Regions from separate parts of the Bradyrhizobium sp. 4 genome, predicted to be linked through region 3. Evidence: predicted binding sites of a transcription regulator. Region 3 holds the regulator's gene; each other region holds the start of a gene.

What was found. Region 3 encodes PhoB, which activates phosphate uptake and scavenging genes when phosphate is short. Its sites were predicted from a motif close to TGTCATNNANCTGTCAT; they were not measured.
Region 1: a site for PhoB is predicted at 3,624-3,640, ahead of ugpB (sn-glycerol-3-phosphate ABC transporter substrate-binding protein UgpB). Genes of this name have one in related genera too.
Region 2: a site for PhoB is predicted at 5,644-5,660, ahead of phnC (phosphonate ABC transporter ATP-binding protein). Genes of this name have one in related genera too.
Region 4: a site for PhoB is predicted at 1,767-1,783, ahead of phnF (phosphonate metabolism transcriptional regulator PhnF). Genes of this name have one in related genera too.

The regions. Positions count from the first base shown of each region.
Region 1 covers NZ_CP064686.1:7,691,537-7,699,112, reverse strand. Annotated here, with positions in the region: gene IVB45_RS36795 (sn-glycerol-3-phosphate import ATP-binding protein UgpC) at 1-470, opposite strand, end outside; gene ugpE (sn-glycerol-3-phosphate ABC transporter permease UgpE) at 476-1,324, opposite strand; gene ugpA (sn-glycerol-3-phosphate ABC transporter permease UgpA) at 1,324-2,205, opposite strand; gene ugpB (sn-glycerol-3-phosphate ABC transporter substrate-binding protein UgpB) at 2,253-3,569, opposite strand; gene IVB45_RS36775 (CaiB/BaiF CoA-transferase family protein) at 3,789-5,006, opposite strand; gene IVB45_RS36770 (organic hydroperoxide resistance protein) at 5,182-5,607, opposite strand; gene IVB45_RS36765 (MarR family transcriptional regulator) at 5,762-6,223, shown strand; gene IVB45_RS36760 (GIY-YIG nuclease family protein) at 6,241-6,483, opposite strand; tRNA gene IVB45_RS36755 (tRNA-Ala) at 6,619-6,694, opposite strand; gene IVB45_RS36750 (TIGR02300 family protein) at 6,761-7,171, opposite strand; gene aroA (3-phosphoshikimate 1-carboxyvinyltransferase) at 7,344-7,576, shown strand, end outside.
Region 2 covers NZ_CP064686.1:7,147,291-7,154,866, reverse strand. Annotated here, with positions in the region: gene IVB45_RS34330 (methyl-accepting chemotaxis protein) at 1-1,845, shown strand, start outside; gene IVB45_RS34325 (dihydrodipicolinate synthase family protein) at 1,970-2,911, shown strand; gene IVB45_RS34320 (DUF1045 domain-containing protein) at 3,020-3,718, opposite strand; gene IVB45_RS34315 (alpha-D-ribose 1-methylphosphonate 5-triphosphate diphosphatase) at 3,737-4,930, opposite strand; gene IVB45_RS34310 (chloramphenicol acetyltransferase) at 4,927-5,598, opposite strand; gene phnC (phosphonate ABC transporter ATP-binding protein) at 5,782-6,591, shown strand; gene phnD (phosphonate ABC transporter substrate-binding protein) at 6,655-7,576, shown strand, end outside.
Region 3 covers NZ_CP064686.1:7,313,401-7,320,976, forward strand. Annotated here, with positions in the region: gene argF (ornithine carbamoyltransferase) at 1-39, opposite strand, end outside; gene IVB45_RS35105 (aspartate aminotransferase family protein) at 39-1,241, opposite strand; gene IVB45_RS35110 (GcrA family cell cycle regulator) at 1,697-2,209, shown strand; gene phoB (phosphate regulon transcriptional regulator PhoB) at 2,454-3,161, opposite strand; gene phoU (phosphate signaling complex protein PhoU) at 3,185-3,901, opposite strand; gene pstB (phosphate ABC transporter ATP-binding protein PstB) at 3,912-4,733, opposite strand; gene pstA (phosphate ABC transporter permease PstA) at 4,730-5,575, opposite strand; gene pstC (phosphate ABC transporter permease subunit PstC) at 5,580-6,569, opposite strand; gene pstS (phosphate ABC transporter substrate-binding protein PstS) at 6,669-7,576, opposite strand, start outside.
Region 4 covers NZ_CP064686.1:7,138,801-7,146,376, reverse strand. Annotated here, with positions in the region: gene phnE (phosphonate ABC transporter, permease protein PhnE) at 1-62, shown strand, start outside; gene phnE (phosphonate ABC transporter, permease protein PhnE) at 146-907, shown strand; gene phnF (phosphonate metabolism transcriptional regulator PhnF) at 1,005-1,733, opposite strand; gene phnG (phosphonate C-P lyase system protein PhnG) at 1,852-2,316, shown strand; gene phnH (phosphonate C-P lyase system protein PhnH) at 2,321-2,929, shown strand; gene IVB45_RS34270 (carbon-phosphorus lyase complex subunit PhnI) at 2,932-4,035, shown strand; gene IVB45_RS34265 (alpha-D-ribose 1-methylphosphonate 5-phosphate C-P-lyase PhnJ) at 4,032-4,928, shown strand; gene phnK (phosphonate C-P lyase system protein PhnK) at 4,921-5,718, shown strand; gene phnL (phosphonate C-P lyase system protein PhnL) at 5,757-6,455, shown strand; gene IVB45_RS34250 (alpha-D-ribose 1-methylphosphonate 5-triphosphate diphosphatase) at 6,467-7,576, shown strand, end outside.

The sequences.
Region 1 (7,576 bases), 380 kb from region 3:
AGAAACACTTTCGGCTGGCGCACGATGGCGCGGCCCATGGCGACGCGCTGGCGCTGGCCGCCGGAGAGCTGGCGCGGCTTGCGCTCCAGCATCGAGGTGAGCTCGAGCACGCGCGCGGCTTCATCGACGCGGGTCTTGACCTCGGCCTCCTTCATGCCGCGGTTGCGCAGGCCGTAAGCCATGTTGTTGAAGACGCTCATATGCGGATAGAGAGCGTAGTTCTGGAACACCATCGCGATGTCGCGATCGGCAGGCTCGATCTGGTTGACGATGCGGCCGCCGATGTCGATCTCGCCGCCGGTGACGGTTTCGAGCCCTGCGACCATGCGCAGCAATGTCGACTTGCCGCAGCCGGAGGGACCGACCAGCACGCAGAACTGGCCGTCGCCGACGTCGACGTTGACGCCCTTGATGGCCTCGAAGCCGCCGGGATAGGTTTTGCGGACGTTGCGCAGGGTGACGTTAGCCATGGGATCTACTTTTCCGTCTCCACGAGTCCGCGCACGAACAATTTCTGCATCACGACGACGACGAACACCGGCGGCAGCATCGCGAGCACGGCGGTCGCCATCACGATCGGCCATTCGGTTAGCGCGTCGGTGGTGGTGATCATCTTGCGGATGCCGACCTGGATGGTCTGCATGTCGTCGCGGGTGGTGATCAGCAGCGGCCAGAGATATTGATTCCAGCCGAGGATGAAGAGGATCACGAACAGCGCCGCCATGTTGGTGCGCGACAGCGGCAGCAACGTGTCCCAGAAGAAGCGCAAGGGGCCGGCGCCGTCGATGCGGGAGGCCTCCAGCAGCTCGTCCGGCACGGTCATGAAGAACTGACGGAACAGCAGCGTCGCGGTGGCCGAGGCGATCAGCGGCAGTGAGAGGCCCGCATAGCTGTCGAGCATGTGCAGATCTGCGACGATCTTGTAGGTCGGATAGATGCGGACCTCGACCGGCAGCATCAGGGTGATGAAGATGATCCAGAAGATCGGCATCCGGAACGGAAAGCGGAAATAGACGATCGCGTAGGCCGAGATGATCGAGATCGCGATCTTGCCGACCGCGATCAGCAGCGCCATCACCAGCGAGTTCAGCATCATGTTGCCGACGGGCTCGCGGGTCGATCCGCTCGTGCCGACGAAAATGGTCTGGTAGTAGACCTCGAAGAAATGACCGCCCGGCAGCAGCGACATCTGCCCGTTGGCGATCAGCGCGTTGTCCTGGGTCGAGGCGACGAACGCGATGTAGACCGGGAAGGCGACGACCGCGATCCCGATCCAGAGGATGATGTGGGCGACGTAGCGCCGGAAGCCCTCTTCCTCGACCATCAGTAGGTCACCTTGCGTTCGACGAAGCGGAACTGGATTCCGGTCAGCACGATGACCATGACCATCAGGATCACCGACTGCGCCGCCGAGCTGCCGAGATTGCCGCCGAGCAAGCCGTCGGAATAGACCTTGTAGACCAGCGTGACCGTCGACGTTCCGGGACCGCCGCGGGTCATGGTGTCGATGATGCCGAACGTGTCGAAGAAGGCGTAGACGATGTTGACCACCAGCAGGAAGAAGATGGTCGGCGACAGCAGCGGGAAGGTCACGGTCCAGAACCGCCGCATCGGACGGGCGCCGTCGATCGCGGCGGCCTCGAACACGCTCTTCGGGATCGCCTGCAGGCCGGCGAGGAAGAACAGGAAATTATAGGAGATCTGCTTCCACGCGGCGGCGAGGATGATCAACGCCGCGGCCTGGTCGCCGTCGAGCAGCGGATTCCAGTCGATGCCCATGTTGCGAAGATAGCGCGAGAGCACGCCGAGCGAGGGATGCAGCATGAAGATCCAGAGCACGCCGACCACGGGCGGCGCCACCGCATAGGGCCAGATCAGGAGCGTGCGGTAGAGCATCGAACCTCGCAGCGGCTTGTCCGCCATCACGGCGAGCAGCAGCGCGAAGGACAGCGACGAGACGGCGATGGCGAACGAGAACAAGAAGGTTCGGACGATCGCCTCGAAATAGGCAGCGTCCTTGAACAGCTCGACGTAATTCTCGAACCAGACAAAGGTGGTCGACAGCCCGAACGCATCCTGGAGCAGGAAGGACTGGATCACCGCCTGCAGGGCCGGCCAATAGAAGAAAATCAGGACGATCGCGAGCTGCGGCGCAACCAGCGCGTACGGTAACAGCCTTGACTGGAAAATGGCTTGCTTTTGCATGATGCCAGCAGAGCGGCAGGCCGGGTCGCGGCCTGCCGCTCATTGCCTCACTTGACGGCGGTCTTTTCGAACTGCCGCAGCATCGTGTTGCCGCGCTCGACGGCGGCATCGAGCGCCTGCTTGGCGGTCTTCTTGCCGGCCAGCGCCTGCTCGATCTCTTCCGACCAGACGTCACGCAGCTGCACCATGTTGCCGAGGCGCAGGCCGCGGGAGTTCTCGGTCGGCTCCTTGTTGGTCAGCTCGAGCAGCGGGGTCTCGAGATAGGGCTGATCCTTGTAGAAGCCCTCTTCCTTCGCCTTGGCATAGGCCGCCTTGGTGATCGGCAGGTAGCCCGAGGCCTTGTGGATATAGACCTGGCGATCGGTGTCCGAGAGGAAGGTCAGGAACTTTGCGACGCCCTTGTATTCCTCGGCCGACTTGCCGCCCATCACCCACAGCGAAGCGCCGCCGATGATCGAGTTCTGCGGCGCGCCCTTGACGTCGGGATAATACGGCATCGGCACGGCGGTGAAGGCGAACTTGGCCTGCGCCTTGACGTTGCCGAAGAACGCCGACGATGTCAGGTAGATCGGGCACTCGCCGGAGGTGAAGCGACCTTCACCGGTGTTGGTGCGGCCGGCGTAGTCATAGGTCTTGGTCTTCTGCAGCTCGACCAGGGTTTCGAGATGCTTGACCTGAAGCGGTCCGTTGAACTCGAGCACGGTGTCGAAGCCGTCGAGGCCGTTGGCCTTGCTGGCGAGCGGCACGTTGTGCCAAGCGGAGAGCTGCTCGAGATTGACCCAGGTGATCCAGGAGCCGGAGAAGCCGCAGGTGTCGTGACCGGCAGCCTTCAGCTTCTTGGCGGCCTCGAACGTTTCGGGCCAGGTCTTCGGGATCTCGACATTCGCCTTCTTCAGCTCGTCGAGGTTGACCCACATCACGGTCGAGGACGAGTTGAAGGGGAAGGACAGCATCTCGCCCTTCGACGTCGAATAATAGCCGGTGATGGCGGGCAGGTAGATCTTGGGGTCGAATTTCTCGCCGGCGTCGGCCATCAGCTTGTAGACGGGCTTCACGGCGCCGGTCGCGGCCATCATGGTCGCGGTGCCGACTTCGAACACCTGCATGATGTGCGGGGCGTTGCCGGCGCGGAACGCCGCGATGCCGGCGTTCATCGTATCGGGATAGTTGCCCTTGTAGGTCGGGATCACCTTGTAGTCGCTCTGCGACGCGTTGAAGTCGGTGGCGAGCTTGACGATGACGTCGTTGTTGGCGCCGGTCATCGCGTGCCACCACTGGATTTCGGTCACGGCCAAGGCCGGTGAGGCCGATAGTCCAACCGTGAATGCAATAGCGGCAGCCGCTCCAAAGTGTCGAAGAGCCATCAAGTAAACCTCCCTTGGGCCGTCAAAAATGATCGCTTGCGCTAGCAGCGCCATATGACGTTCACATGACTGTGTAAGCGGCCGAAACGAAAGCGGCAAGCGCTGGAAAAGGGAAGCTGTCAAATAGGCGAATGCCGCGCGCGCAGCGTCCTCCGTTCGCGATGCACAGAGCGCCCGCACCGCAGTGCGGCATTGCCGTCCGATGTGGAAGGCGAGGCGCTAGCGCTTGCGCTCGGGTCCGCAGACCGTGCCCTGCTCGACCATCGCGTCGATCTCGGACCTGGAGTAGCCGAATTCGCCCAGCACCTCGGCCGCGTGCTGGCTGAATTTCGGCGGCAGGCGCCGCAGGCTCGGCTTGCTGCGATCGAGCCGGATCGGGGATGCCACGCCCTTGTACCAATCCTTCTCGATGATATCGCCGCGCGCGATCGTGTGCGGGTTGGTCAACGCCTGGTCGATCTTCTGCACGGGGCCTGCGGGCAGGCCCGCGGCGAGCAGGCGATTGCACAGCGGCTCGGCCTCGTGCTGGCAGAACACCGCGGCGAGCTCGGCCCGCAGTGCCTCGCGATTGGCGATGCGGTCCTTGTTGCGCGCAAAGCGCGGATCGGTGCCGAGCTCGGGCTTGCCGATCTCCTTGGCGAGCTTGCGGAAGGTGCCGTCATTGCCGACGCCGATGAAGATGTTGTCGGTCTTGGTCGGGAAGATCGCATAGGGCACGAGGTTGGGATGCTCGTTGCCGGTGAGCGCCGGCGGCTTGCCATGCATGAAATAATTCGCGGTGTGCGGATGCATGATGGCAAGACCGGTCTCGTACAGCGTGGTCTCCAGGAACTGGCCCTGGCCCGAGCGCTGCCGCTCCGACAGCGCCATCAGGATGCCGATCGCCGCGTAGAGGCCGGTGCCGATGTCGACCAGCGGCACGCCGATGCGCATCGGTCCGCTCTCGGGCGAGCCGGTCGCCGCGATCATGCCGGTCATGGCCTGGATGATGGCGTCATAGCCGGGATTGCCGCCGCGCGGGCCGTCGGCGCCGAAGCCGCAGATCCGGCAATGCACGAGCCGCGGAAATTTTTCCCGCAACACCTCGTTGCCGATGCCCCATTTCTCCAGCGTGCCCGGCTTGAAGTTCTCGATCAGGACGTCGGCGCTCTCCAGCATCTTGAGCAGCACGGCCCGGCCGCCCTCGGAGGCGAGGTCGAGGCCGATCGAGCGCTTGTTGCGGTTGATGCCGATGAAATAGGCCGCGTCTTCTTCGTGGAAGGGAGGGCCCCAGTCGCGCACCTCGTCGCCGGCGGGCGGCTCGACCTTGATCACGTCGGCGCCATGGTCGGCGAGGATCTGGGTGCAATAGGGACCGCCGAGCACGCGCGTGAGATCGATGACGCGCAGGCCGCTCATTGCGCCCGTGGCAGCTCCAGAACTGGCGGCTTCAGTCATGCCTTCGCGTCCCCGTGTCGATATTGATCACAGGCCTAACGAGGTTCGTCCGGGCCGGCAATGGCTTCCCGCGTAGGGCGTCATGCAGGCCGCTCGCCGCAATCCCGTGGGATGGCAAATCATGGGAAGCGGCCGGCCCGAGGGGGATCCCGGGCCAGCCGCTTCAGCTACCCGATCAGACGACCGTCAGGCGAACGTCGACATTGCCGCGCGTCGCGTTGGAATACGGGCACACCTGGTGCGCCTTCTCGACCAGCGCCTCGGCTTCCGCGCGGGCGAGGCCCGGCAGCGAGACCGCGAGGTCGATGTCGAGACCGAAGCCGCCGGCCGCGCGCGGGCCGATGCCGACCGTCGAGGTCACGGAGGCGTCGGCCGGAACCTTGGGGCCGCCCTGCGAGGACACGAACTTCATCGCGCCGATGAAGCAGGCGGCATAGCCCGCCGCAAACAGCTGCTCGGGATTGTTGCCGGCGCCGCCGCCGCCGCCGAGTTCCTTCGGCGTGGTGAGCTTGACGTCGAGCGCGCCGTCGAGGGTCGCGGCATGGCCGTCGCGGCCGCCGGTGGCCTTTGCGCTGGTCTTGTAGAGGACGTTCACTGACATTTTCGTCTCCCTGTGTTTCTCGGGTGGGGTGCGATCCTTATCGCAAACAATTAGATTGTGCGCAATTTAAATTACGGCGCCTCACATTTAATTGTTCGCAATTGAATATGCCGCCGGCCGGCCCCAGAATGGAGCAAGTCTCGTGAGATTCTCGATGCCCCGGAAACATTCGGCAGCGGACGCGCCGCTTCGCCTCGATAACCAGATCTGCTTCGCGGTCTATTCGGCCGCGCATGCCTTCAACCGCGTCTACAAGCCGCTGCTGGACCGGCTCGGCCTGACCTATCCGCAATATCTGGTGATGCTGGTGCTGTGGGAGCGCGACGACGTGCCGGTGAAGAGCATCGGCGAAAAGCTGCACCTGGATTCGGGCACGCTGACGCCGCTGCTCAAGCGGCTCGAGGCGGCCCATCTCGTCAAGCGCACGCGCTCGAGCGAGGACGAACGTCAGGTGCTGATCGCATTGACGCCGCAGGGCCAAGCGCTGAAGGACAAGGCGCGCGCCGTGCCGCAATCGATCCTGGCGGCGACGGACTGCTCGGTCTCGGAACTGGTCGCGATGAAGGACGAGATCGTGGCGCTGCGCGATCGGTTGAATGCGGTGATTGGGGAGTAGGGGTTAGAAGTGCGTGCTTAGGACAGCCGCTTCTTTGTGAAGGCCCGGCCGGAGTGAGACTTCAGGTACGCTTCAAAAGCGAGCGCTTTGTACTTGTCAGGGAAAGCGCAGTACCAGATCAGCTTCCAAGGCTTGAACTTGGCGGTGTGGGTGGATTTGCCAGCATCGCGCTCTGGAATCCGGCGCTTCAGATCTTCCGTAGCCCCAACGTATTCCTGCTCAGGAAATTCGATGCTGCGGAGGATGTAGACGTACCACATTGACGATTATCGCCTGGGCAGCCGCTGTGTCGGAATCTCACCAGTCCGTCTTCGCCCTTGGGGCTTCGCCGGACACCACGCTTCGCCCTTCGGGCTGTGCGCGGCTGCGCCACGCGTAGCCTGAAGGGCGAAGCGTGGTGGAGCCAGGCGGGATCGAACCGCCGACCTCTTGCATGCCATGCAAGCGCTCTCCCAGCTGAGCTATGGCCCCTTAACCGTCCGACGCGCCTTGGGCGACGCGTCGGGAAAGACCCAGAACCACAGTTCTGGAATTATCTCAAGTCTCTTCGTCACCGCCGACATCACCAATGATGTCGGTCACGTCCTCATCGCCTTCTTCGTCGTCGGCGATAAAGGTCGAATCGTCGTCGTCATCGTCCTCGATGGTCTCATCGACTTCGATGTCGTCCTCGGATTCGGGCACGACGGCCTTGACCTTGCCGGTGTTCTCCTCCGCATCGGCCTCCTCGAGCGAGACCTCCTCGACCTCCGCCGGCTCCGGCGTGGCGTCTGCGGCAGCGGCTGCGTGGCGGGCTTCGGCGCCGCGGGGCGCGCGCGCCGGCGCGATGGGCGCGATCGGCACGACTTCCCCGGTATAGGGCGAGATCACCGGATTCTTGTTGAGGTCATAGAACTTTTTGCCCGTGGTCGGGCAAATACGTTTAGTTCCGAGTTCGGACTTGGCCACGGCAGAGGAATCCTGGAAATGTCTGAAAAGCGGTGCTTCACTTGGCTAGTTGGCGGCCCGCTGTCAATAGCGCATTGCGGGAGAACGACATGCCCGTGACGGCGGGGAGACCATGTGATACCTGCCCCGCGAGTCCCGCAGGGACGTTCCGGGCCTATCCAAGGACACTAACTTGACCGATTCCGACAAGCCGACGCCGCTCCAGTCGCGCGCCAGCGGTCCCCTGACCGGGAAAGTACGGGTGCCCGGAGACAAGTCGATCTCCCACCGTGCCCTCATCCTCGGCGCGCTCGCGGTCGGAGAGACGCGGATTTCGGGCCTCCTGGAGGGCGAGGACGTCCTCAACACCGCCAAATCCATGCAGGCGCTTGGCGCCAGGGTCGAGCGCACAGCCGATTTCGCCTG
Region 2 (7,576 bases), 170 kb from region 3:
GCAAAACTAGAGGCGGCGGAGAAGGCCGAGCAGGGCGGCTATGACGCGATCGGAGCCGCGCTTGCCACCGTCGACTTCGCCCGCCGCGACGAACTCGCCGGCACATTGAAGCAGGGCTGGAGCGCCGCGGCGCCGCAATTCCAGCTGTTCTACGACGAGGCCAAGCGTCCGCGTGCCGAGCGCAAGATCGAGCGCACCAACTCCTGGTATGACGCCGTCACGAAGGTGATCGACACGGCCAACCTCGCCTCCACCGCGGTGTCGAACCGTGCCTGGATGGACGACCCCTTCATCGCACGCATGATCCAGGTCCGGCGCTTCGCCTGGCAGGTGCGCGATCGCTATGGAATCCATTGCTCGTCGCTGCGCTCCAACGTCAACGGCAGCAAGCCGCTCGACGACGTTCAGAAGCGGTCAGTGGCGCAATGGGATGGCACGATCACCTCCGGCTGGGCGGGCATGGCCGAGTTGCTGGCTGCGCCGGGCGTAGCGGCGGAGCTGGTGACGGCAGCGACGGACGCGAAGGCCAAGACCGACGGTGCCCTCAAGCAGATCGGCGACCTCACCAAGAATTTCGACGGCAGCGGCAAGCCCGCGATGCCCGCCGCGGAATGGAATACGCTGTGTCAGTCACCCTTCGCGTCCATCGTCGCGGTGGCGAACAAGGCGCTCGACCAGTCGATCGTCCGGGCGGAGACGGTGCAGGCTAGGGCGCTCACCAATCTCGTCGTGCAGTCGCTCGCGTTCCTGCTCGCGCTCGCCGTGACCCTGGCCGGCGTGTACGTGATCCGCAACCGCCTCATGCGCCCGGTGCGTGCCATCCTGGATGCTATCGCCAAGATCAGCGCCCGCGACTACGCGACGCCCGTCCCGCAATCCAGGTATCCCGACGAGTTCGGCACCATGGCCGCCGCGCTCGAAAGCTTGCGCGAGAGCGCGGCGACCGCGGAACGCCTGGGCCGGGAACGCGAATCGCAGCAGGCGCTGCAGCTCGCCCGCTCCGGTACCGTCGATGCGGCTTGCCGCAGTTTCGACGACACCGTGCAAGCCGTCATTCACAGCGTTGCGGCGTCGACGAAGGAGCTCGATGCCACCGCGACCGACGTGCGCTCGCTGGTGTCAGAATCGAGCAGCCAGACCGCGGCGGTCTCGTCCTCCGCCGAACAGGCCACCAACAATCTCGAGACCATCGCGGCCGCAACCGAAGAACTCTCCGCGTCCGTCGGCGAGATCTCCGCGCAGGTGCAGGCCAGCGCACGCGAGGCCCGTGAAGCCGTGTCGCAGGCAGCGCAGACCAATGCGACGGTCGAGATCCTCGATCAGACCGCTGGCCGCATCGGCGAGGTCGTGAAGATGATCAATGCCATTGCAGGACAGACCAATCTGCTGGCGTTGAACGCCACCATCGAAGCTGCGCGCGCGGGCGAGGCCGGCCGCGGCTTCGCCGTGGTCGCCGGCGAGGTCAAGAGCCTCGCCTCGCAGACGGCGACGGCGACGGAAGAGATCTCCCGCCAGGTCGCGGAGATCCAGGGCGCGACGGGCCAGGCGGTCACTGCCATCCGCGCGATCGGCGGCGCGATCAGCGGCATCGACGAGAAGATGACGGCGATCGCGGCAGCGGTCGAACAGCAGCGCGCTGCCACCACCGAGATCTCCCGCAACTTCCAGCAGGCCGCGCAGGGAACCCGCGAGGTCACCGACACCATCGGCAGCGTCGCCAGGCTCAACCAGGAAACGGGCAATGCCGGTTCGGTGCTGTCGGTGTCCGTGTCGAAAATGTCCGCCGACGCCGATCGTCTCCGCGTGGCGGTCGAGGGCTTTTTGGGCGCGGTGAGGACCGCATAACTTCGACAATCTTCCCTCCCTACGTCGCGCGATCGGCATTGCCGCAGATGCGCGCGGCGGGTACATCTGTGACGCTGCGCGAGCGCCGCGGCAGATGTAAGAGATATCAGGGATGGAGAGTTCGATGCCGGTCACGCCCCAACACAAGGCCCAGCGCCCCTATCGCGGCGTGTTCCCGGTTGCACCCACCATCTTCGACGAGCGCGGCGAGCTCGACCTCGAGGGACAGCGCCGCTGCATCGATTTCATGATCGACGCAGGCTCGAATGGTCTGTGCATTCTCGCCAATTTTTCCGAGCAGTTCGTGCTCACCGATGCGGAGCGCGAGACCGTGATGCATGCGGTGCTGGAGCACGTCGCGGGCCGCGTTCCCGTGATCGTCACGACCACGCATTTCAGCTCGGCCGTCTGCGCCGCGCGCAGCCAGCAGGCCGAGGCGGCCGGTGCCGCCATGGTCATGGTCATGCCGCCCTATCACGGCGCCACCTTCCGCGTGCCCGAGAAAGGCGTCGTCGAATTCTTCAAGGTGCTGTCGGGCGCGATCAAAATTCCGATCATGATCCAGGATGCGCCTGTCGCCGGCACGCCGCTGTCGGTAGAGCTGCTCGCGCGGCTGGCGCGTGATTTCTCCAACATCCGCTATTTCAAGATCGAGGTTCCAGGCGCTGCGTCAAAGCTACGCAGCCTGATCGGGGCGGGCGGCAGCGATATCGAGGGGCCCTGGGATGGCGAGGAGGCGATCACGCTGCTCGCCGATCTCGACGCCGGCGCCACCGGCGCGATGACCGGCGGCGGCTATCCCGACGGCATCCGCCAGATCGTCGATCCCTATTTCGCCGGCAAGCGTGAAGAGGCCAAAGCCGCCTACGAACGTTGGCTGCCGCTGATCAACTACGAGAACCGCCAATGCGGCCTGATCGCCTGCAAGGCGATGATGCAGGCCGGCGGCGTGATCAAGTCGGACACGGTGCGGCATCCGCTGCAGCCGTTGCACCCGGCGACGCGGGCCGGGCTGCTGGAGCTCGCGAAGGAGCGCGATGCGCTGGCGTTGCGGTGGGGGAAGTAACTCACTCATCGTCGTTGCGAGCAGCGAAGCGACGAAGCAATCCAGGCTATTTCCGCGGACGCAGTCTGGATTGCTTCGCTGCGCTCGCAATGACGGAGCTTGAGGGAGCTATCTCGCCAGCACCCACTCGCCCACAATGCGGAACCTTGCCCCCGCATCATCCTGCTTGAACAGCGCAATGCGATCGATCGCCAGCGCATCAAGCCCGAGCGCCGCGAACCGCGCGCGCAGCATCTCCAGAATCGGGCCGCGGCGCTCCACGTCCAGCCGCCCCGTCAACGTCATGTGGAAGCGGAATTCCTCCATCACGTAGGGGTAGCCCCAGCGGTCGAGATAGTCGCGCTGCCGCTCGCTGAGCTTCTCGGGCTTGCGCCGCGCGCGATCTTCCGCCGTCAGGGCGGTGCGAAAGCCATCGAACGCGCGGACGCAATCGGCGGCGAACTCTTGGAGCGCATCGACCGGCTCGGCCGGAATGACCGCGATGAAGCCGCTGATGGCATCGACAATCGGGCGGATCACCGGGATCGACCGCGCCTCGCCAGCGAAGGCCACGCAGGCCGCCAAAAGCTCCGCCTCCGTCCTGCCCGGCGCGAGCGCCATCGGCGCTTTCAGTGTGCCATGAAAACCGTATTTGCGAGGATCGGCGGTGATGTCGCGCCAGTCCGGCGCGAGACGCGCTGCCTCGGCGGGAAAGGGCAGCTCGTTGCCGGTATAGACATCGTAACCGAGCAGCTCCGCGCCGAAGCGGGAGAGGGCGCTGTCGCTGCCTGCGGCAAAATAGATCGCGTAGCGGGAGGGGGCGGTCATCGTCCGAGCATAGCGGGTTTATGCCGCGACGACAGCTTCGCGCGGGGTAGCTGCCATGCCAAGCAACCGCGTCGCGTCGGTGAGATGCACGAGCTTGCCGCCCGATATCACGGCGATCAGCCGCGGCCGCAGCGGCACGCTGTCATCGACCAGCACAATATCCGCGCGCCGGCCTTCCGCGAGCACGCCGCGATCGGCAAGGCCGGTCGCGCGCGCCGGCGCGGCGGAGACCAGGTTCCAGGCCTCGGTCAGCGGCAGCACGCCATCGGCGGCGAGGCGGAACGCAGCGAGCAGCTGCGCGGGATAGTAATAGTCCGAGGCCAGCACCGAGCAGAGCCCCTTGGCGATCATGTCGGATGCTTTGGTCCAGCCCGTGTGGCTGCCGCCGCGCACGACGTTCGGTGCGCCGTAGACGATGTCGTCGCCGTGGCTTGCCGCCGCCCGCGCCGTCTCCTCGTTGATCGGAAATTCCGCGATCGCCACGCCCATGGCGCGAAAGCCCTCGCGCATCGCCGGCGTTGCGTCGTCGTGCGAGAGCATCCGCATCCCGGCGGCGCGGGCCGCGGCGGCCAGCCGTGACACCGAAGCAGGGACCTCGCTGGCGTACGAAAGCACGTGTCGGACCAGCCGGTCGAAATCCTCGCCCGACAGGCCGGTGCGCTCCACCATGCGATTGCGCTTGCGCGGCTTGGCCATGTCCCCAACCGTGCCGTCCATGTGGTCGTTGAAGGCGAACAGGTCGACGCGCCCATCGCTGAGCCACTGGCTGATCTCCGTTTCGGCGTCGAGATTGTAGGTCTCGTGGCGCAGGTGAAAGCGGGTATCGGCCGCGAATTGCGGGCGCTGCCGTTCGATCGCCTCCATCAGGCCGCGCGCATTGTCGGCGCTGCGCAGGCCCGGCTCCCACGAACAGGTCGTGGCGTGAAACACCGTGGTGATACCGTTGCTGATAGCTTGGCGGTCGCTATCGGCGAGCGCCACGTCGATCGGAAAATCGACCCCGGCGCGCGGCATCATCTGCCGCTCGAAGGCATCGCCATGCAGATCGACGATGCCAGGCAGGACCAGCAGGTCGCGCGCGTCGATAGCCAGCCGCGCCCGGCCGCGAGAGGCATCGATCTCTGCGATGTCCGTTCCGGACAGGGCAAGAGAAGTTTCGACGAGCTCGGAGCGGATCAGGGTTCGGCCGCCCTCAAGGAAAATGTCTGTCACGCGACCGCGCTTGGTTTGCTGCCAACAGAATTGTTGAGAGAACTTCCTCGTGCTTCATATGTCGAGAGAAAATCTTCAATCCCGAGTTTGCGGAAATCGAGCAATGCTGCACGCAATTTGTCGTGATCCCAATCCCACCAGGCGAGGGTGGCGAGCCGTCCGGCAACCTCTTCCGAGAACCGCCGGCGAACGATGCGCGCCGGATTGCCGGCGACGATGGTGTAGGCCGGAACGTCCTTGGTGACGATGGCGCCGGCCGCGATCACCGCGCCGGTGCCGATGTTGCGGCCCGGCAGCACGATCGCGCCATGGCCGATCCAGACGTCATGCCCGATATGGACGTGATGCTGGCGCCGCCAGTCGAAGAATTCCGTGTCGTCGCTCTCGCCTTCGAAATAGGCGCTCGAACGATAGGTGAAGTGCGCCTGCGTGGCGCGGTGCATCGGGTGATTGCCCGGATTGATCCGTGTCATCGCCGCGATCGAGCAGAACTTTCCGATGGTGGTGTAGGTGATCTGGGCGTCGTTCACGACATAGGAGTAATCGCCCATCGTCACCTCGTGTAGCATCGTGCGCGCGCCGACCTCGGTATAGGCGCCAAGCCTGGCGTCGTGCAGCTTCGCCGAGGGATCGATGGTCGGCTGGACCGAAAGAGCTTTGGCGGCCATGTTGCATCCGAACGAGAGGGCGGGCGTTTCTCTTCGAGCGGCTTGATGACAATGTCATGACGACGCGATGACAGGGGATGAACAGGGGATGATGTGTGTAGGATCGCCGCACCGCAACGTCCGTGTCACACAAGTGTCAAGCGCCGGCGTTAGCGGTGGGTCCCAGCTACTCTGGAGCCCTGCATGCTGGTGGTTGAAGGTCTAACGTGTCGCTTCGGCGTGAAAGCCGCGGTGGACGACGCCTCGTTTCAAGTCTCTCCCGGCGGCTTCGTCGGCGTGATCGGACGGTCCGGCGCCGGCAAGTCGACCCTGCTGCGGACCATCAACCGTCTCGCGGCCCCTTCGCAGGGCCGCATCCTGTTCGACGGCCTCGACGTCACGGCGCTGCGCGGCAAGGAGCTGCGGCAGTGGCGGGCGCGCTCAGCGATGATCTTTCAGCAGTTCAATCTGGTCGGCCGGCTCGATGTTCTCACCAACGTCCTGATGGGACGGCTTGCGACGATGCCGGCCTGGCGCTCGCTGTCGCAGACCTGGCCCGAGCAGGACAAGGCGCTGGCGATGTCCGCGCTTGAGCAGTTCGACATCGCCCCGCTAGCAGCCCAGCGCGCCGACCAACTCTCCGGCGGCCAGCAGCAGCGCGTCGCGATCGCCCGCGCGCTGGTGCAGCAGCCCGACATCATCCTCGCCGACGAGCCGATCGCTTCGCTCGATCCGCGCAACACCAAGATCGTCATGGATGCGCTTTTGCGCATCAACAAGCATTTTGGCATCACCGTGCTCTGCAATCTGCATTCGCTCGACCTGGCGCGCAGCTATTGCGACCGCCTGATCGGCATGGCGCAGGGACGCGTGGTGTTCGACGGCGCACCGGCTGAGTTGACCGAGCACGTTGCGCGCGAGCTCTACGATCTCGAAGCCGCCGATGTCATGGGCGGCACGCTCGCACCGGTGCGACAGGGCATTCCGGTGCTTGGAACGGCGGCCGCCGCCTGAGCGGCGCCGCATCAGGACCCACCAGTTTTGCGTCAACCGACCTCAACCAATGAAGAGGCTATCATGATCACTCGCAGATTGATTCTTGCCGGCGCCGCCGCGCTCGCGTTCACGACCTCGGCTTCCGCCGAGGACTGGAAAGCTAGATATCCCGAACTGACCTTCGCGGTCATTCCGGCGGAAAACGCCTCGGGCGTCACCGAGCGCTGGGCGCCGTTTATGAACTATCTCTCCAAGGAATTGGGCGTGAAAGTCACGCTGCGAATCGCCAACGACTACGCGGCCGTCATCGAAGGTCAGCGTGCCGGCAACATTCATATCGCAAGCTATGGCTCAGCGTCGTTTGCCCGCGCCCGCCTGACCGGCGTCAAGACCGACGCCTTCGCGAACGACATCAACTCCGACGGCTCTACCGGCTACTACTCGGTGTTCTTCGTCAAGGCGAGCAGCCCCTACAAGAGCATCGACCAGCTCAAGGGCAAGAACCTCGGCCTGGTCGACCCGAACTCAACCTCCGGCAACAACGTGCCGCGTTTCGAGCTCGACAAAATGGGCATCGCGGACGCCGACACCTATTTCAGCAAGGTCGTCTTTACCGGCAGCCACGAGAACGCGATCCTGGCGCTGGCGCAGGGCACGGTCGACGTCGCGGCCAACCAGTGGACCAGCGACGACGATTCGACGCTGGCGCAGATGCTGACCAAGGGCATGCTGAAGAATGCCGATGGCTCGGCGATGAAGAAGGATGATTTCCGCATCATCCACAAGTCGGCGCCGATCATCAACGGCCCGTATGCCTACAATTCCGATCTGCCGGAAGAGGCCAAGGCCGCGATCGCGAAGGCGTTCTTCGACGCGCCGGCCAAGGACAAGGCTGCCTTCGACCGCCTCCAGGACGGCCAGAAGAAGGGTTTTCATCCCGCGACCACCAAGGATTGGGATGGCACGATCGAGCTGATCAAGTTCGTCGATGCGCTGCGTAAGA
Region 3 (7,576 bases):
CGGTGTTTTCTTGGGTGTTTTGTCGGGCGACTTGCTCATCAGCTTGCCGCCCGCTTGTTGCCGGACAACGCCGTGCAGGCGCGCTCGAGCCGCCCGACGCTGTCCTCGATCTCGGCTTCGGTGACGATCAAAGGCGGCAGGAAACGCACGACATTGTCGCCGGCCCCGACGGTGAGCAGCTTTTCTGCGCGCAAGGCTGCAACGAGATCGCCCGAAGGCACCACGGCCTTGATGCCGATCAGGAGGCCCTCGCCGCGCACTTCGCTGACGACATCAGAGTGGCGGTCGATCACGGAGGCGAGCTTCTGCTTGAGCAGCAGCGACATCCTCTGCACGTGATCGAAGAAGCCGGGCTTGAGCATGACGTCGAGCACGGCATTCGCAGCCGAGATCGCGAGCGGATTGCCGCCGAAGGTCGAGCCGTGCGAGCCCGGCGTCATGCCGGATGCCGCTTCCGCGGTCGCAAGGCAGGCGCCGATCGGGAAACCGCCGCCGAGCGCCTTGGCCAGCGACATCACGTCGGGTTCGACGCCAAGGCGGCGGTACGCGAACAGATCGCCGGTGCGGCCCATGCCGGTTTGCACCTCGTCGAAGGCGAGCAACAGACCCTTCTCGTCGCAGAGCTGGCGCAACGCCCTCAGGAAGGCGGGCGTTGCCGAACGCACACCGCCCTCGCCCTGGATCGGCTCGATCAGGATGCCGGCGGTCTGCGGACCGATCGCCTTTTTCACCGCGTCGAGACCGCCATGCGCAACCTGGTCGAAGCCCTCCATCGGGGGGCCGAAACCTTCGAGATATTTTGCCGAACCCGTCGCGGCAAGTGTCGCCAGCGTGCGGCCATGGAAGGCGCCTTCGAAGGTGATCATGCGATAACGGTCGGGATGGCCCTTCGCGGCGTGATAACGGCGCACGACCTTGATCACGCATTCCAGCGCTTCGGCGCCGGAATTGCAGAAGAACACAAAATCCGCAAAACTTTCATTGCACAGGCGCGCGGCGAGCTTTTCGCCGTCCGGGCTCTGGAACAGGTTCGACATGTGCCAGAGCTTCGTGGCCTGCTCCTGCAACGCCGCGACCAGCGCCGGATGGGCATGGCCGAGCGCATTCACCGCCACCCCGGAGGTGAAATCCAGATAGCGCTCGCCACTGGTCGCGATCAGCCAGCAGCCTTCGCCACGCTCGAAACCGAGGTCGGACCTGGCGAAAACGGGGAGCAAATGCGGCGCTGCGCTGTTAGTCATGACGGTCACTTGAATGTTGCGGACGGTGTGAGCGTGCATTGCGCAACGCACCATCGACCGGCCCGGAAAACGAAACGTGCCGCCTCTTGAGGGCGGCACGTGCGACTATCTTAGGCCTGGTGAAACGGGTGTCAATGCCGCCCGGAAAGCCTCGCGAAACGCTGAATCCGTAGTCTTGCGGTGCCGATTTTGCGGGATTTAGCCACGGAACATGTGGAAGCGAGTCGGCGGACTCTTGCGCGGGAGTCACGCCATATTGTAGCGTTTGGATTGTCAGATACGACATCTCGTGCAGTGGTTCTGATCTTTAAGTCCTTATGTACCGGCGTAAACGTTCGGGCGTTCAAGACGCGCCCGGCGAGCCTTAAGGGATTCTGGCGGCACGGGTTTTTGAAGGCTTAGGCATTCGCTGCGAGGCCCCAGGATGGCGGGCGCGCAGCGAGGGAAAGGGTGCAATGACGGTTTTGACCTGGTCCGATGATCGCGTCGAGCAGCTGAAAAAGCTCTGGGAGGCCGGACTTTCGGCCAGCCAGATCGCGGCGGAGCTCGGCAATGTGACCCGCAATGCCGTGATCGGCAAAGTGCACAGGCTCGGCCTTTCGGGCCGCGCCAAGAGCCCTTCATCGGCAGCGCCGCGGCCGCGCAAGGCGCGCCCCGCGCAGCACATGATGCGGGTGAGCCGCCCGATCTCGCGCGGCAACACCGCGCTGGCGCAGGCCTTCGAGGTCGAGGCTGAGCCGGATCCGGTCACCTATGACAACGTGGTGCCGATGAGCCAGCGGCTGTCGCTGCTGGAATTGAACGAGGCGACCTGCCACTGGCCGGTCGGCGATCCCTCGAGCCCGGACTTCTTCTTCTGCGGTGGACGGGCGCTGTCCGGCCTGCCCTATTGCGCCCAGCACTCGCGCGTCGCGTACCAGCCGGCGTCGGATCGGCGCCGCGCACCGGTGAAGCCGGGCCCGCGGTAATTACGGCAAGTCGTCGCGCGAAGAAGGTTCAATTTCCGTGTCGTCCCGGCCTAGTGCGCAATTGCGCACGGGGGCCGGGACCCATACTCGGAGCGCGCGGTTGTTGCGCGAAAGAGGTCACTCCGAGTCTTCGCCAAACCACGTTCGGTGGTTATGGGTCGCGGATCAGCGCTCGCTTCGCTCGCTTGTCCGGGACGACGTCGAAGAATTCGGGGACAGCTTGCCAAGAAACAAAGCTGCAACCCTACACCTGCTCCGCCTTCGCAAACCGATCATCCAGCGCGTAACCGGCCCCGCGGACGGTGCGGATCGGGTCCTGCTCGCGGCCGAGATTGAGCAGCTTGCGCAGGCGGCCGATATGCACGTCGACGGTGCGCTCGTCGATATAGATGTCGCGGCCCCAGACGCTGTCGAGCAGTTGCTCGCGCGAGAACACCCGTCCCGGGTGCTCCAGGAAGAACTCCAGCAGGCGATATTCGGTCGGACCGAGATCGATCGGCCGGCCCGAGCGCGCCACGCGGCGCTTGTCGCGGTCGAGTTCGATGTCGCCAAAAGCAAGGACGGTGGCGAGCCGCTCGGGGCTTGCGCGCCGCAGCAGGCCTTTCACGCGCGCCAGCAGCTCCGGCACCGAGAACGGCTTGACGATGTAATCGTCGGCGCCGGTCGCAAGACCCCGCACCCGCTCGCTCTCCTCGCCGCGCGCGGTGAGCATGATGATCGGGAGCTGCTTGGTCTCGGGACGGGTGCGAAGCCGCCGGCATAATTCGATGCCTGACAGGCCCGGCAGCATCCAGTCGAGCACGATCAGATCGGGGATGTGCTCCTTGAGGCGGGTGTCGGCGTCGTCGCCGCGCATCACCGTCTCGACGTCATAGCCGTCGCCTTCGAGGTTGTAGCGGAGAAGCTCGGTCAGGGCTTCCTCGTCCTCAACCACCATAATGCGTGCGCCCATCGGGTCGTCGCTCCCTTAAGTCTTCAGGTGTTCGGTACCGTGTTGGCGAAGGTCGTCATGTCGCCCTTCGGTCGCTTGTCGGTGATCGCCTGACCCTCGATCATGTAGAACACGGTCTCGGCGATGTTGGTGGCGTGGTCGCCGATCCGCTCGATGTTCTTGGCGCAGAACATCAGGTGAATACAGAACGAGATGTTGCGCGGATCCTCCATCATGTAGGTGAGGAGCTCGCGGAACAGCGAGGTGCAGATGGCGTCGACTTCCTCGTCACCCTTCCACACCGCCATCGCCGCCGGCAAATCATGCGCGGCATAAGCGTCCAGCACCGACTTGACCTGCTGCTGCACGAGGTCGGTCATGTGCTCGAGGCCGCGGAACAGCTTGAGCGGATGGAAGTCCGTCTCCAGCGCCGCGACGCGCTTGCCCATGTTCTTGGCGAGGTCGCCGATGCGCTCGAGATCGGTCGCGACGCGCATGGCGCCGACGATCTCGCGCAGATCGACCGCCATTGGCTGGCGCCGGGCGATGGTGAGCACCGCGCGTTCCTCGATGCGCTTCTGCAGCGCGTCGAGCTCGGTGTCGATGGCGACGACGCGCTGGCCGAGCGGGACGTCGCGGCGGATCAATGCGTCGACGGACTCTACGATCATGCGTTCGGCGATGCCACCCATCTCGGCGACCAGGCGAGTGAGTTCCTGGAGGTCGGTGTCGAAGGCCTTTGCGGTATGTTCAGAACCCATGTCGCGTCTCCTAGCCGAACCGGCCGGTGATGTAATCCTGCGTGCGCCGGTCGGACGGCGACGTGAAGATCTTGCTGGTGTCGTCGAACTCGATCAACTCGCCGAGATACATGAAGGCGGTCTTGTCGGAGACGCGCGCCGCCTGCTGCATGTTGTGGGTGACGATCGCGATCGTGTAATCCTCGGACAGCTCCTGGATCAGCTCCTCGACCTTGGCGGTCGAGATCGGGTCGAGCGCCGAACAGGGTTCGTCGAACAGGATCACCTCGGGCCGCACCGCGACGGTGCGGGCGATGCAGAGGCGCTGCTGCTGGCCGCCGGAGAGCGACAGGCCGGAGGCGTTGAGCTTGTCCTTGACCTCGTTCCACAGCGCGCCGCCGCGCAGCGCCTTCTCGACGCGCCCGTCCATTTCGGACTTCGATATCTTCTCATAAAGACGGATGCCGAACGCGATGTTCTCGTAGATCGTCATCGGGAACGGCGTGGGTTTCTGGAACACCATGCCGACGCGGGCGCGCAGCAGATTGAGGTCCAGCTTGCCGTCGAGGATGTTGGTCTGGTCGAGCATGAGCTGACCGGTGGCGCGCTGACCGGGATAGAGGTCGTACATCCGGTTGAAGATGCGCAGCAGGGTCGACTTGCCGCAGCCTGACGGACCGATGAACGCCGTGACACGGTTGGCGCCGAGCGTCAGGTTGATGTTCTTCAGCGCATGGTGCTCGCCGTAATAGAAGTTCAGGTTGCGCACGGTCACCTTGGGGGGCGCCTCCGGCAGCACTGCCGCGTGCGGCAGTCCACCTGACGCGCTCATCGATACGGAAAGATCACTCATTTTGCGGTCCTCTCGGCGCCAAGGATGCGCGCGAAAATATTAAGGGCAAGAACGGTCAGGGTGATGAGCAGCGCGCCGCTCCAGGCCAGCTGCTTCCAATAGGCATAGGGGCTCTGCACGAAGTTGTTGATGGTCACCGGCAGGTTCGCCATCGTTTTGTTTAGGCCGAGGCTGAAGAACTGGTTGGACAGCGCGGTGAACAGCAGCGGCGCGGTTTCACCGGCGACGCGAGCGGTCGCGAGCAGCACGCCCGTGATGAGACCCGAACGGGCAGCGCGATAAGCGATCCGCTTGATCACCAGCGAACGCGGCAGGCCGAGCGCCGAGGCCGCCTCGCGCAACGCGTTCGGCACCAGCAGCAGCATGTCCTCGGTCGTGCGCAGCACCACCGGGATCACGATGACCGCGAGCGCGAGCGAGCCTGCGATCGCGGAGAAGCCGCGCATCGGCACCACCACCGCGCCGTAGATGAACAGGCCGATGATGATCGAGGGTGCCGAGAGCAGGATGTCGTTGATGAAGCGGATCACCGAGGTCAGCCGGTCATTGCGGCCGTATTCGGCGAGATAGGTGCCGGCGAACATGCCGAGCGGCGCGCCGATGCCGACGCCGATCACGGTCATGATCAGCGAGCCGACGATGGCGTTGAGCAGGCCGCCCTCGTTCGATCCCGGTGGCGGCGTGTTCTCGGTGAACAGCTGGACATTGAGTCCCGCCAGTCCGTTGTAGAGCAGCGTGATCAGGATCAGCGCGAGCCAGGTCACACCGAAGGCGGTTGCGGCGATGCAGAGCCCGCGGACGACGATATCCTTGCGGCGGCGGCGTGAGTAGATCGGGTTCATGGCGCTAGTTCCCCGCCTTCTTTTCCAGCCGCATCAGCATCAGCCGCGCCGCCGCGAGCACGAAGAAGGTCAGCACGAACAGCAGGAGGCCGAGCAGGATCAGGCCGGACTGGTGCAGGCCGTCGCTCTCGGCGAACTCGGATGCGATCGCCGCCGAGATCGTGGTGCCCGGCGCGAAGATCGACGACGAGATCCGGAACGAGTTGCCGATAATGAAGGTCACCGCCATGGTCTCGCCGAGCGCGCGGCCCAGCGCCAGCATGACGCCGCCGATGACGCCGACGCGGGTGTAGGGGATCACCACGCTGCGGACGACTTCCCAGGTGGTGCAGCCGACGCCGTAGGCGGCTTCCTTCAGCACCGGAGGCACCGTCTTGAACACGTCGACCGAAATCGAGGTGATGAAGGGCAGCACCATGATGGCGAGGATCAGCGCGGCATTGAACAGGCTGAGATAGGACGGGGGACCTGCGAAGATCGCGCCCAGCACGGGCACGCCATCGAAGATCTTGATCATGAAGGGCTGGAACGTGTTGGCGAGGAACGGGCCGAGCACGAAGAAGCCCCACATGCCGTAGATGATCGAGGGGATGCCGGCGAGCAGCTCGATCGCCATGCCGATCGGGCGGCGCAGCCATTGCGGGCAGAGTTCGGTGAGGAAGATCGCAATGCCGAGACCCACGGGAATGGCGATCAGCATCGCGATGAAGGAGGTGACGAGCGTGCCGTACATCGGCCCGAGCGCGCCGAGCACGGGCGGATCGGCGGACGGCGCCCAGCGCTGCGTCCACAGGAACGAGACCCCGAATTCCTTCATCGCCGGGAAGGCGCCGACGATCAGCGAAAGGATAATGCCGCCGAGGATCAGAAGCACCGAGATCGCGGAGAGCCGCGTGATCCAGTAGAAGGTGACGTCCCCGAGCTTGAACGCGCTCAAGGCCTTGGCGCGATCATACGGTCCGGCATCGTCGATTACATCGCTCTGAACGGCCATCTCTGCCACGCCGATCCCCTGTACCAAATAGCATACGTTTTTTTGTTGGTCCGCGCCCCGGATGCGGCGCAGCGCATCCGGGGCGCGAGCGTCGCGAGCCTAGCTCTTGATGTCGGCAGCCCAGGTCTTCTCGATCAGCTGAACGACCGGATCCGGCATCGGGATGTAGTCGAGCTCTTCAGCCGCCTTGCCGCCGCTCTTGAAGGCCCAGCGGAAGAACTTGATGGCTTCCTGCGAGGCCGCCTTGTCGGTGGCGTCCTTGTGCATGAGGATGAAGGTCGCCGCCGTGATCGGCCAGGACTTCTCGCCGGGCTGGTCGGTCAGGATGACGTAGTAGCCGGGAGCCTTGGCCCAGTCGGCGTTGGCGGCGGCCGCCTGGAACGCTTCGACGGTGGGCTGCACCGGCTTGCCGGCCTTGTTGACGAGACCGGTGTAGGTCAGCTTGTTCTGCTTGGCATAGGCGTACTCGACATAGCCGATCGAGTTCTTGGTCTGGCTGATGTTGCCGGACACGCCTTCGTTGCCCTTGGCGCCGACGCCAACCGGCCACTCGACGGCGGTACCCTCACCGACCTTGCTCTTCCAGTCCGCGCTGGCCTTGGCGAGGTAGTTGGTGAAGTTGAAGGTGGTGCCCGAACCGTCCGAACGGCGGACCACGGTGATGGCCTCCGAGGGCAGCTTCACGTTCGGGTTCAGCTTCTTGATCGCGGCGTCGTCCCACTTGGTGATCTTGCCGAGATAGATGCTGGCCAGCGTCTCGCCGTCGAACACCATCTCACCGGGCTTCACGCCCTCGATGTTGACCACGGGAACGATGGCACCCATCACCATCGGCCACTGGACGAGGCCGTCCTTCTCGAGCTGCTCGGCCTTGAGCGGCGCGTCGCTCGCGCCGAAGGTAACGGTCTTGGCCTGGATCTGCTTGATGCCGCCGCCGGAGCCGATCGACTGGTAGTTCAGACCGTTGCCGGTCTCCTTCTTGTAGGCATCGGCCCATTTGGAATAGA
Region 4 (7,576 bases), 170 kb from region 3:
TTATCGACATCAGCACCGGCTGGCTGCGCGGCCGCCTGTTCGGCAGGGAGACGCGGACGTGACGGGGCCGCAGGAGATCGACATCGCCGCGCTTCGCGCGCGCTACTCCGATGTGTTCGACCGGCCGGCCTCGGCGCGGCTCGCCATGCCGGGGATGATCGTCGCGGCGCTCGCGATCCTGATTTATGGCCTCGTCGATCTCGACTTCTCGCCCTCGCGCTTCGTCGCCGGCCTCAGCCAGCTCGGCTGGATCAGCCTGATGATGATTCCGCCGGATCCCGGCTCGTCGCTGCCGATCTATCTGAAGGCGCTGGGCGAGACGCTGTCGATCGCGCTGCTCGGCACGACGCTGGCTGCGGTGTTCGCGCTGCCGATCAGTCTTCTTGCCGCGCGTAACGTGGTGCCGTCGAGCATTTTGCGCTTCCCGATTCGACGTTTCCTGGATTCGATCCGCGGCGTCGATACGCTGATCTGGGCGCTGGTTTGGATCAACGTGGTCGGGCTCGGCCCGTTTGCCGGCGTGCTCGCCATTGCCGTGTCCGATTTCGGCGCCTTTGGAAAGCTGTTCTCGGAGGCGATCGAGGGCGCGGACCAGAAGCAGGTCGAGGGCATCCGCGCCTCCGGCGGCAGTGCGCTGCACGAGATCCGCTTCGGTCTGCTGCCGCAGGTTTTGCCCGTGATCGCCGGCCAAGTGCTCTATTTCATCGAGTCGAACACGCGTTCGGCTACCATCATCGGCATCGTCGGTGCCGGCGGTATCGGCCTCCAACTCGCCGAGCAGATCCGCGTGCTGGAATGGCAGAAGGTGTCGTTCCTGATCCTGATGATCCTGGTCGCGGTCGCCGCGATCGATTTCGTCTCGGGAAAACTGCGCTTCGCGATTATTGGGCGAAGGGCGGTGGCCTGATCACGATTTCGTAGGGTGGTAAAGCGCCGCGTGCGCACCAGTTCAATCGCAGCACTGGATGGATGGTGGGCACGGCGCAAGTGCGCCTTTGCCCACCCTACGACTCCACCAAAAATTCCACCCGCTCCGCCGCAAAGCGCGAATGCTTGGTGACCAGCGGCTTGCCGTCGAGATCGTGATCGGTGGCGTCGACCACCAGGATCGGCCGTCCCAGCGCCAGATCGAGCCGTGCGGCGTCGGTTGCGTCAACGATGCCGGCGGTGATCCGGGTCGCGCCGCGGCGATAGTCGCGGACGCCGTAATGCTCGAGCAGTTTCGTCATCGAGCGGGTCGCGGCAAAGACGTCGCCCGCACCCGGAAACAGCTGCGCCGACAGCCACGTCGTGGAGACGCAGATCGGTGTGCGGTCGGCGAGGCGCATCGCCTCGATCCGCACCAGCGGTGCACCGGTCTTGAGGCCGAGTTCCCGCGCGAGTTCGCGGGTCGCGACATCATCGGACGCCTCGATCAACCGGCCATGCGGTTCGCGGCCGTCCGCGCCGACGATCTCGGAGAAACGGGTCCGCGAGCGCAGCGGATAGGCGAGCTTCTGCGCCTCGACGTAGGTTCCGCTACCGCGTTCGGCCCGCACGATGCCGCGCTCCGCAAGCGCGGCCAGCGCGCGCCGCACGGTGTGGCGGTTGACGCGATAGATTTCGGCGATCTCCACCTCGCCCGGCAGCTTGTCGCCGGCCGCAAAGCGGCCGTCGGCGATGCCGCGCTCGATGCCGTCGGCAACGAGGCGCCACAATGCGACGCCGGAGGAAGCTGTGTCCTGCATGCTCATGTGGCCGGGAAGCTACTCCAGAAATCACGCCCTTGTCACCAAACAGTCATGGCGCTCCGCTATCAAGTTGTCTAGTATCATAGACAACTTGGATTCGGCAAGTTCTGCAGAAAAGTCGGTGGATGTGGTGACCCAGCACAACAATCAGCAAGCCCAGCGCAAGGCCGCAATGGCCGTGCTGGCGCACGCAGAGGCGGGCGAGATCGCCGCCCGCCTCCGCGCTCTCGTTTTGCCAGCGCATCAGGATCTGCGCGCGCCGGAAAACGGCCTCGTCATGCTGCGCGGCCGGGTCGGCGGCGACGGCGCGCCGTTCAACCTTGGCGAGGCCACGGTGTCGCGCGCCGCGGTGCGGCTTGCGAGCGGCGAGGTCGGCTTCGGTTACACGCTCGGTCGCGACGGCGAGAAGGCGCGGCTGATCGCGCTGTGCGATGCGCTGGTGCAGTCCAGCGATTTCGGCGGCGCGGTGGAGCGGGACATTATCGCGCCGTTGCGTGAGCAGCTGATGGCCAAGCGCAAACAGGTGGCGGCCGAGACCGCCGCGACGAAGGTTGATTTCTACACCATGGTGCGCGGTGAGGGGTGAGATCATGACCACGATTGCGGAACTGCCGCCGGGGTTCGCCGACAAGGTGCTGTCGGCGCAATCGACCTTTCGCTCGGTCATGGACGCGATGGCGCGGCCGGGATCGGTCCAGCGCATCGTGCCGACATCAGGAGCGCCTCAAACGATGATGCGCGGCACGGCCGCGATCGCGCTGACGCTGTTCGACCACGACACGCCGCTCTGGCTCGATGCGCGCATGTCGGAAAGCACCGACGTGACAAAATGGCTGAAGTTCCACACCGGCGCACCGGTGGTGCAGGATCCCTCGATCGCCAGCTTCGCGCTGATCGGCGACGGCGGAGTGCTGTCTTCGCTCGAGCGCTTCGCGCTCGGCACCAGCGAATATCCGGATCGCTCGACCACATTGATCGTCCAGGTCGATAGCCTTGACGCCGGACGCAGCTTCGAGCTGCGCGGCCCCGGCATCGACGGTGTCGCCACGCTCAAGGCCTCGATCAAGCCGTTCGACCTGTTCGAGCGACTTCGTATTAATGAGGCGCTGTTTCCGCGCGGCGTCGATGTGGTGCTGGTGGCCGATGACGCCGTGGTTGCGATCCCGCGCACCACGCGTGTCGTGAGCAAGGGAAGCTAAGCATGTATGTCGCAGTCAAAGGCGGCGAACGCGCCATCGAGAACGCCCATCGCCTGCTCGCCAGTGCGCGGCGCGGCGATCAAAGCGTGCCGGAAATTTCCCTCGACCAGATCTCGGAGCAGCTTGGTCTCGCCGTGGACCGCGTCATGAGCGAAGGCTCGCTCTATGACCGCGAGCTCGCGGCGCTCGCCATCAAGCAGGCGCGCGGCGATCTGATCGAGGCGATCTTCCTGGTCCGTGCCTTCCGCGCCACGCTGCCGCGCTTCGGCGCCAGCGAGCCGGTCGAGACCGGCGCGATGCGGGTGCAGCGGCGGGTGTCCTCGACCTTCAAGGACATTCCCGGCGGCCAGATTCTCGGGCCGACCTTCGACTATACCCACCGTCTGCTCGATCCCTCGCTCGCCGAAGGCTTCGTGCCGGAAGCGCCGGCGACGGCCGAAGCATCGACAGTGCCCACCCCGCGGGTGACGGATATCCTCGGCCGCGACGGGCTGATCGAATCCTCGCCTCAAGCGGAAGAGGGCGCCAGCGTCGGCGACCTCACCCGCGAGCCGCTGAACTTTCCGGCGGATCGTGACCTGCGCCTGCAAAATCTCGCGCGTGGCGACGAAGGGTTCTTGCTGGCGATGGGCTATTCCACCCAGCGCGGCTACGGCCGCAACCATCCCTTCGCCGGCGAGATTCGCTTCGGCGAGGTCGATGTCGAATTTTCGGCGGAAGACGCCGGCTTCGCCGTTCCGCTCGGCTCGATCGAGCTCACCGAATGTCAGATGGTCAACCAGTTCAAGGGCTCCGCGACCGAAGCGCCGTGCTTCACGCGCGGTTATGGCCTCGCCTTCGGCCAGAGCGAACGCAAGACCATGTCGATGGCGCTGGTCGACCGCGCGTTGCGTGCGCGCGAGCTCGGCGAAGAGGCACTCGCCCCTGCGCAAGACGAAGAATTCGTGATGTCGCATTCGGACAACGTCCAGGCGACCGGCTTCGTCGAGCATCTGAAGCTGCCGCATTATGTCGACTTCCAGTCCGAGCTCGGCCTGTTGCGCAAGCTGCGCAAGGAATTCACTGAAGCCAATGCGCCCGACGCCATGAAGGAGGCCGCGGAATGAACGCGCCCACCTACAATTTCGCCTATCTCGACGAACAGACCAAACGGATGATCCGCCGCGCGATCCTGAAGGCGATCGCGATCCCCGGCTATCAGGTGCCGTTCGCCAGCCGTGAAATGCCGATGCCCTACGGCTGGGGCACCGGCGGCGTCCAGGTCACTGCGGCGATCCTCGGGCCCGAGGACGTGCTGAAAGTGATCGACCAGGGCTCCGACGACACCACCAACGCGATCTCGATCCGCAAATTCTTCGCCAAGACCGCCGGCGTCGCCACGACGACCGCGACTGAAGATGCGACCGTGATCCAGACCCGGCACCGCATCCCGGAGACGGCGCTGCACGCAAATCAGGTGCTGGTCTATCAGGTGCCGATCCCGGAGCCGCTGCGCTTCCTCGAGCCGCGGGAGACCGAGACGCGGCGCATGCATGCGCTCGCCGAATACGGCTTGATGCATGTGAAGCTCTATGAGGATATCGCTCGCTTCGGCCACATCGCGACCGCTTACGCCTATCCGGTGAAGGTCAACGCGCGCTACGTGATGGACCCGTCGCCGACGCCGAAATTCGACAATCCCAAGATGGACAATTGCCCGGCGCTGCAATTGTTCGGCGCCGGCCGCGAGAAGCGCATCTATGCGATCCCGCCCCATACGCAAGTCGTGTCGCTCGACTTCGAGGACCATCCCTTCGAGCCGTATCGCTTCAACGCGCCTTGCGCGCTGTGCGCCGCGGAAAATTCCTATCTCGACGAGATCGTCACCGACGACAAGGGCGGGCGCATGTTCGTCTGCTCCGACACCGATTATTGCGAGGGCCGCCAGGCCGCCGGCCATCACGGCAGCCTCAGCGCCGCGCCGTACAAGGACAAGGCGCAGGAGGCATCCAATGGCTGATCAACACATGCTCGAGAACGACGAGCCGCTGCTGGTCGCAAAATCCCTCAGCAAGTCCTACGGCCGGATCGCGGCGTGCCGCGACGTGTCCTTTGCACTCTATCCCGGTGAGGTGCTGGCAATCGTCGGCGAATCCGGCTCGGGCAAATCGACGCTGCTCCAGCTCCTGTCGGGTCAGCTCGCGGCCAGCGGTGGGCACGTCTCCTATCGGATGCGCGACGGCGCCACCCGCGATCTCGCTACGCTGGGCGAGGCCGAGCGGCGCTTCCTGTTCCGCACCGATTGGGGCTTCGTCCACCAGGATCCCGCGCAGGGCCTGCGCATGGCGGTCTCGGCCGGCGCCAATGTCGGCGAGCGGCTGATGGCGGTGGGTTGGAACCATTACGGCCGCATTCGCGATACCGCCTCGGACTGGCTGACCCGTGTCGAGATCGACATCGCACGCATCGACGATGCGCCGCGGACCTATTCCGGCGGCATGCGCCAGCGTCTCCAGATCGCCCGCAACCTCGTCACCGAGCCGCGGCTGGTGTTCATGGACGAGCCGACCGGCGGCCTCGATGTTTCCGTTCAGGCCCGCCTGCTCGACCTCGTGCGCAGCCTGGTCGCCGAGCTGCACCTCGCGGTCATCATCGTCACCCATGATCTCGCGGTCGCGCGCCTGCTGTCGCACCGCGTGATGGTGATGAAGGGCGGCCGCGTCATCGAGACCGGCCTCACCGACCAGGTGCTCGACGATCCCCGCGAGTCCTACACTCAACTCCTCGTCTCCTCGATCCTGCCGCCATGAGCCTTCAACGCCATGAGCCTTGCGAGAAGAGTTTTCCAATGACCGCCATGATCGACATCGCCGACGCCAACAAGACTTTTACGATGCACCTGCAGGGCGGCATCGAATTGCCTGTCGTCAGCGGCGTGACCTTCCACGTCGACCCCGGCGAATGCGTCGTGCTGTCTGGGCCATCAGGCGCCGGAAAATCGTCGATCCTGAAGATGATCTTCGGCAATTATCGCTGCGACTCCGGCCGCATCGGCATCCGCCATCGCGGCGCGCTGGTCGATCTTGCCACCGCCGAGCCGCGGCAGGTCCTCAACATCCGCCGCGCGACCATCGGCTATGTCAGCCAGTTCCTTCGCGCGGTGCCGCGGGTTGCGACCGTCGACGTCGTCGCGGAGCCGCTGATCGTCAACGGCGTGGCGCGCGCGGAGGCGCAGGCCCGTGCTGGTGAACTGTTGCATAGGCTCAACATCCCCGAGCGACTCTGGCAGCTTCCGCCGGCGACCTTCTCCGGCGGCGAGCAGCAGCGCGTCAACATCGCGCGCGGCTTCATCTCGGACCTGCCGATCCTGCTGCTCGACGAGCCCACCGCCTCGCTCGACGCAGCCAACCGCGCCGTCGTGGTCGGGCTGGTCGCCGAAAAGAAGCGCCAGGGCGTCGCCATGGTTGCCATTGTCCATGACGACGAAATCCGTCATCAGATTGCCGACCGCATCGTCGACGTTACCAACTTCGCCGCCGCGGCCTGAAGGAAATGGACATGAACGCCAAGAAGGACATCGTGATCGCCAACGCCAGGATCGTGCTGGCGGAACGGGTGATCGAGCAGGGCTGGCTTGCTCTCGCCGATGGACGTATTGCCGAGATCGGGGAGGGCAGGGTGCCTGCGGGGGCAGAGGATGCCGGCGGCGATCTGATCATGCCCGGCTTGATCGAGCTCCACACCGACCATCTCGAAGCGCATTACGTGCCGCGGCCGAAAGTGTTCTGGAATCCGGTCGCCGCCGTCGTCTCCTACGACGGCCAGCTCGCGACATCGGGCATCACCACGGTGTTCGACTCGCTCCGGGTCTGGCGCGAGGACGGCGCCGAGGAAGTCGACGGACGCGCCGGCACGCTCGCAGCCGCCATCACGACCGCGCGCGATGCCGACCTGCTGCGCGCCGATCACTTCCTGCATCTGCGCTGCGAAATCCCGATGCCGAGCGTGGTCGAGGAGGCCAGGGAGCTGATCGACCGTCCCGACGTGCGGCTGATGTCGCTGATGGACCACACCCCCGGCCAGCGCCAGTTCCGCGACGAAGGCAAGCTGCGCGACTATTACCGCGGCAAGGGCGGCGGCAAGACCGACGCCCAACTCGACGAACTGTTCGCGAAGCGTTTCGAGTATCAGAAGGCCTATGCCGCGACCAACATGCGCGAGATCGTGGCGCTGGCACACAAGTACAAGATCCCGCTGGCGAGCCATGACGATACCACCGAGGAGAACGTCGTGGACGCCGTGCGCGATGGGGTTTCGGTCGCGGAATTCCCGACCACGCTGGAGGCCGCGCGCGGCCTGCACGAGGCCGGCATCGACATCCTGATGGGCGCGCCGAACGTCGTGCGCGGTGGCTCGCATTCCGGCAACATCGCCGCGGTCGATCTCGCTCGCGAAGGCCTGCTCGATATCCTGTCGTCGGATTACATCCCCTCGAGCCTCCTGATGGCCGCGCTGCATTTGCCCGAGCATGTGCCCGCCATCAGCCTTGCGGCGGCGATCCGCACGGTGACGAAGGCGCCCGCCGAGGCGGTCGGCCTGTCCGACCGCGGTGAAATTGCCGTCGGCAAGCGTGCCGATCTGATCCGCGTGCATGTTGCCGGCAGCGTC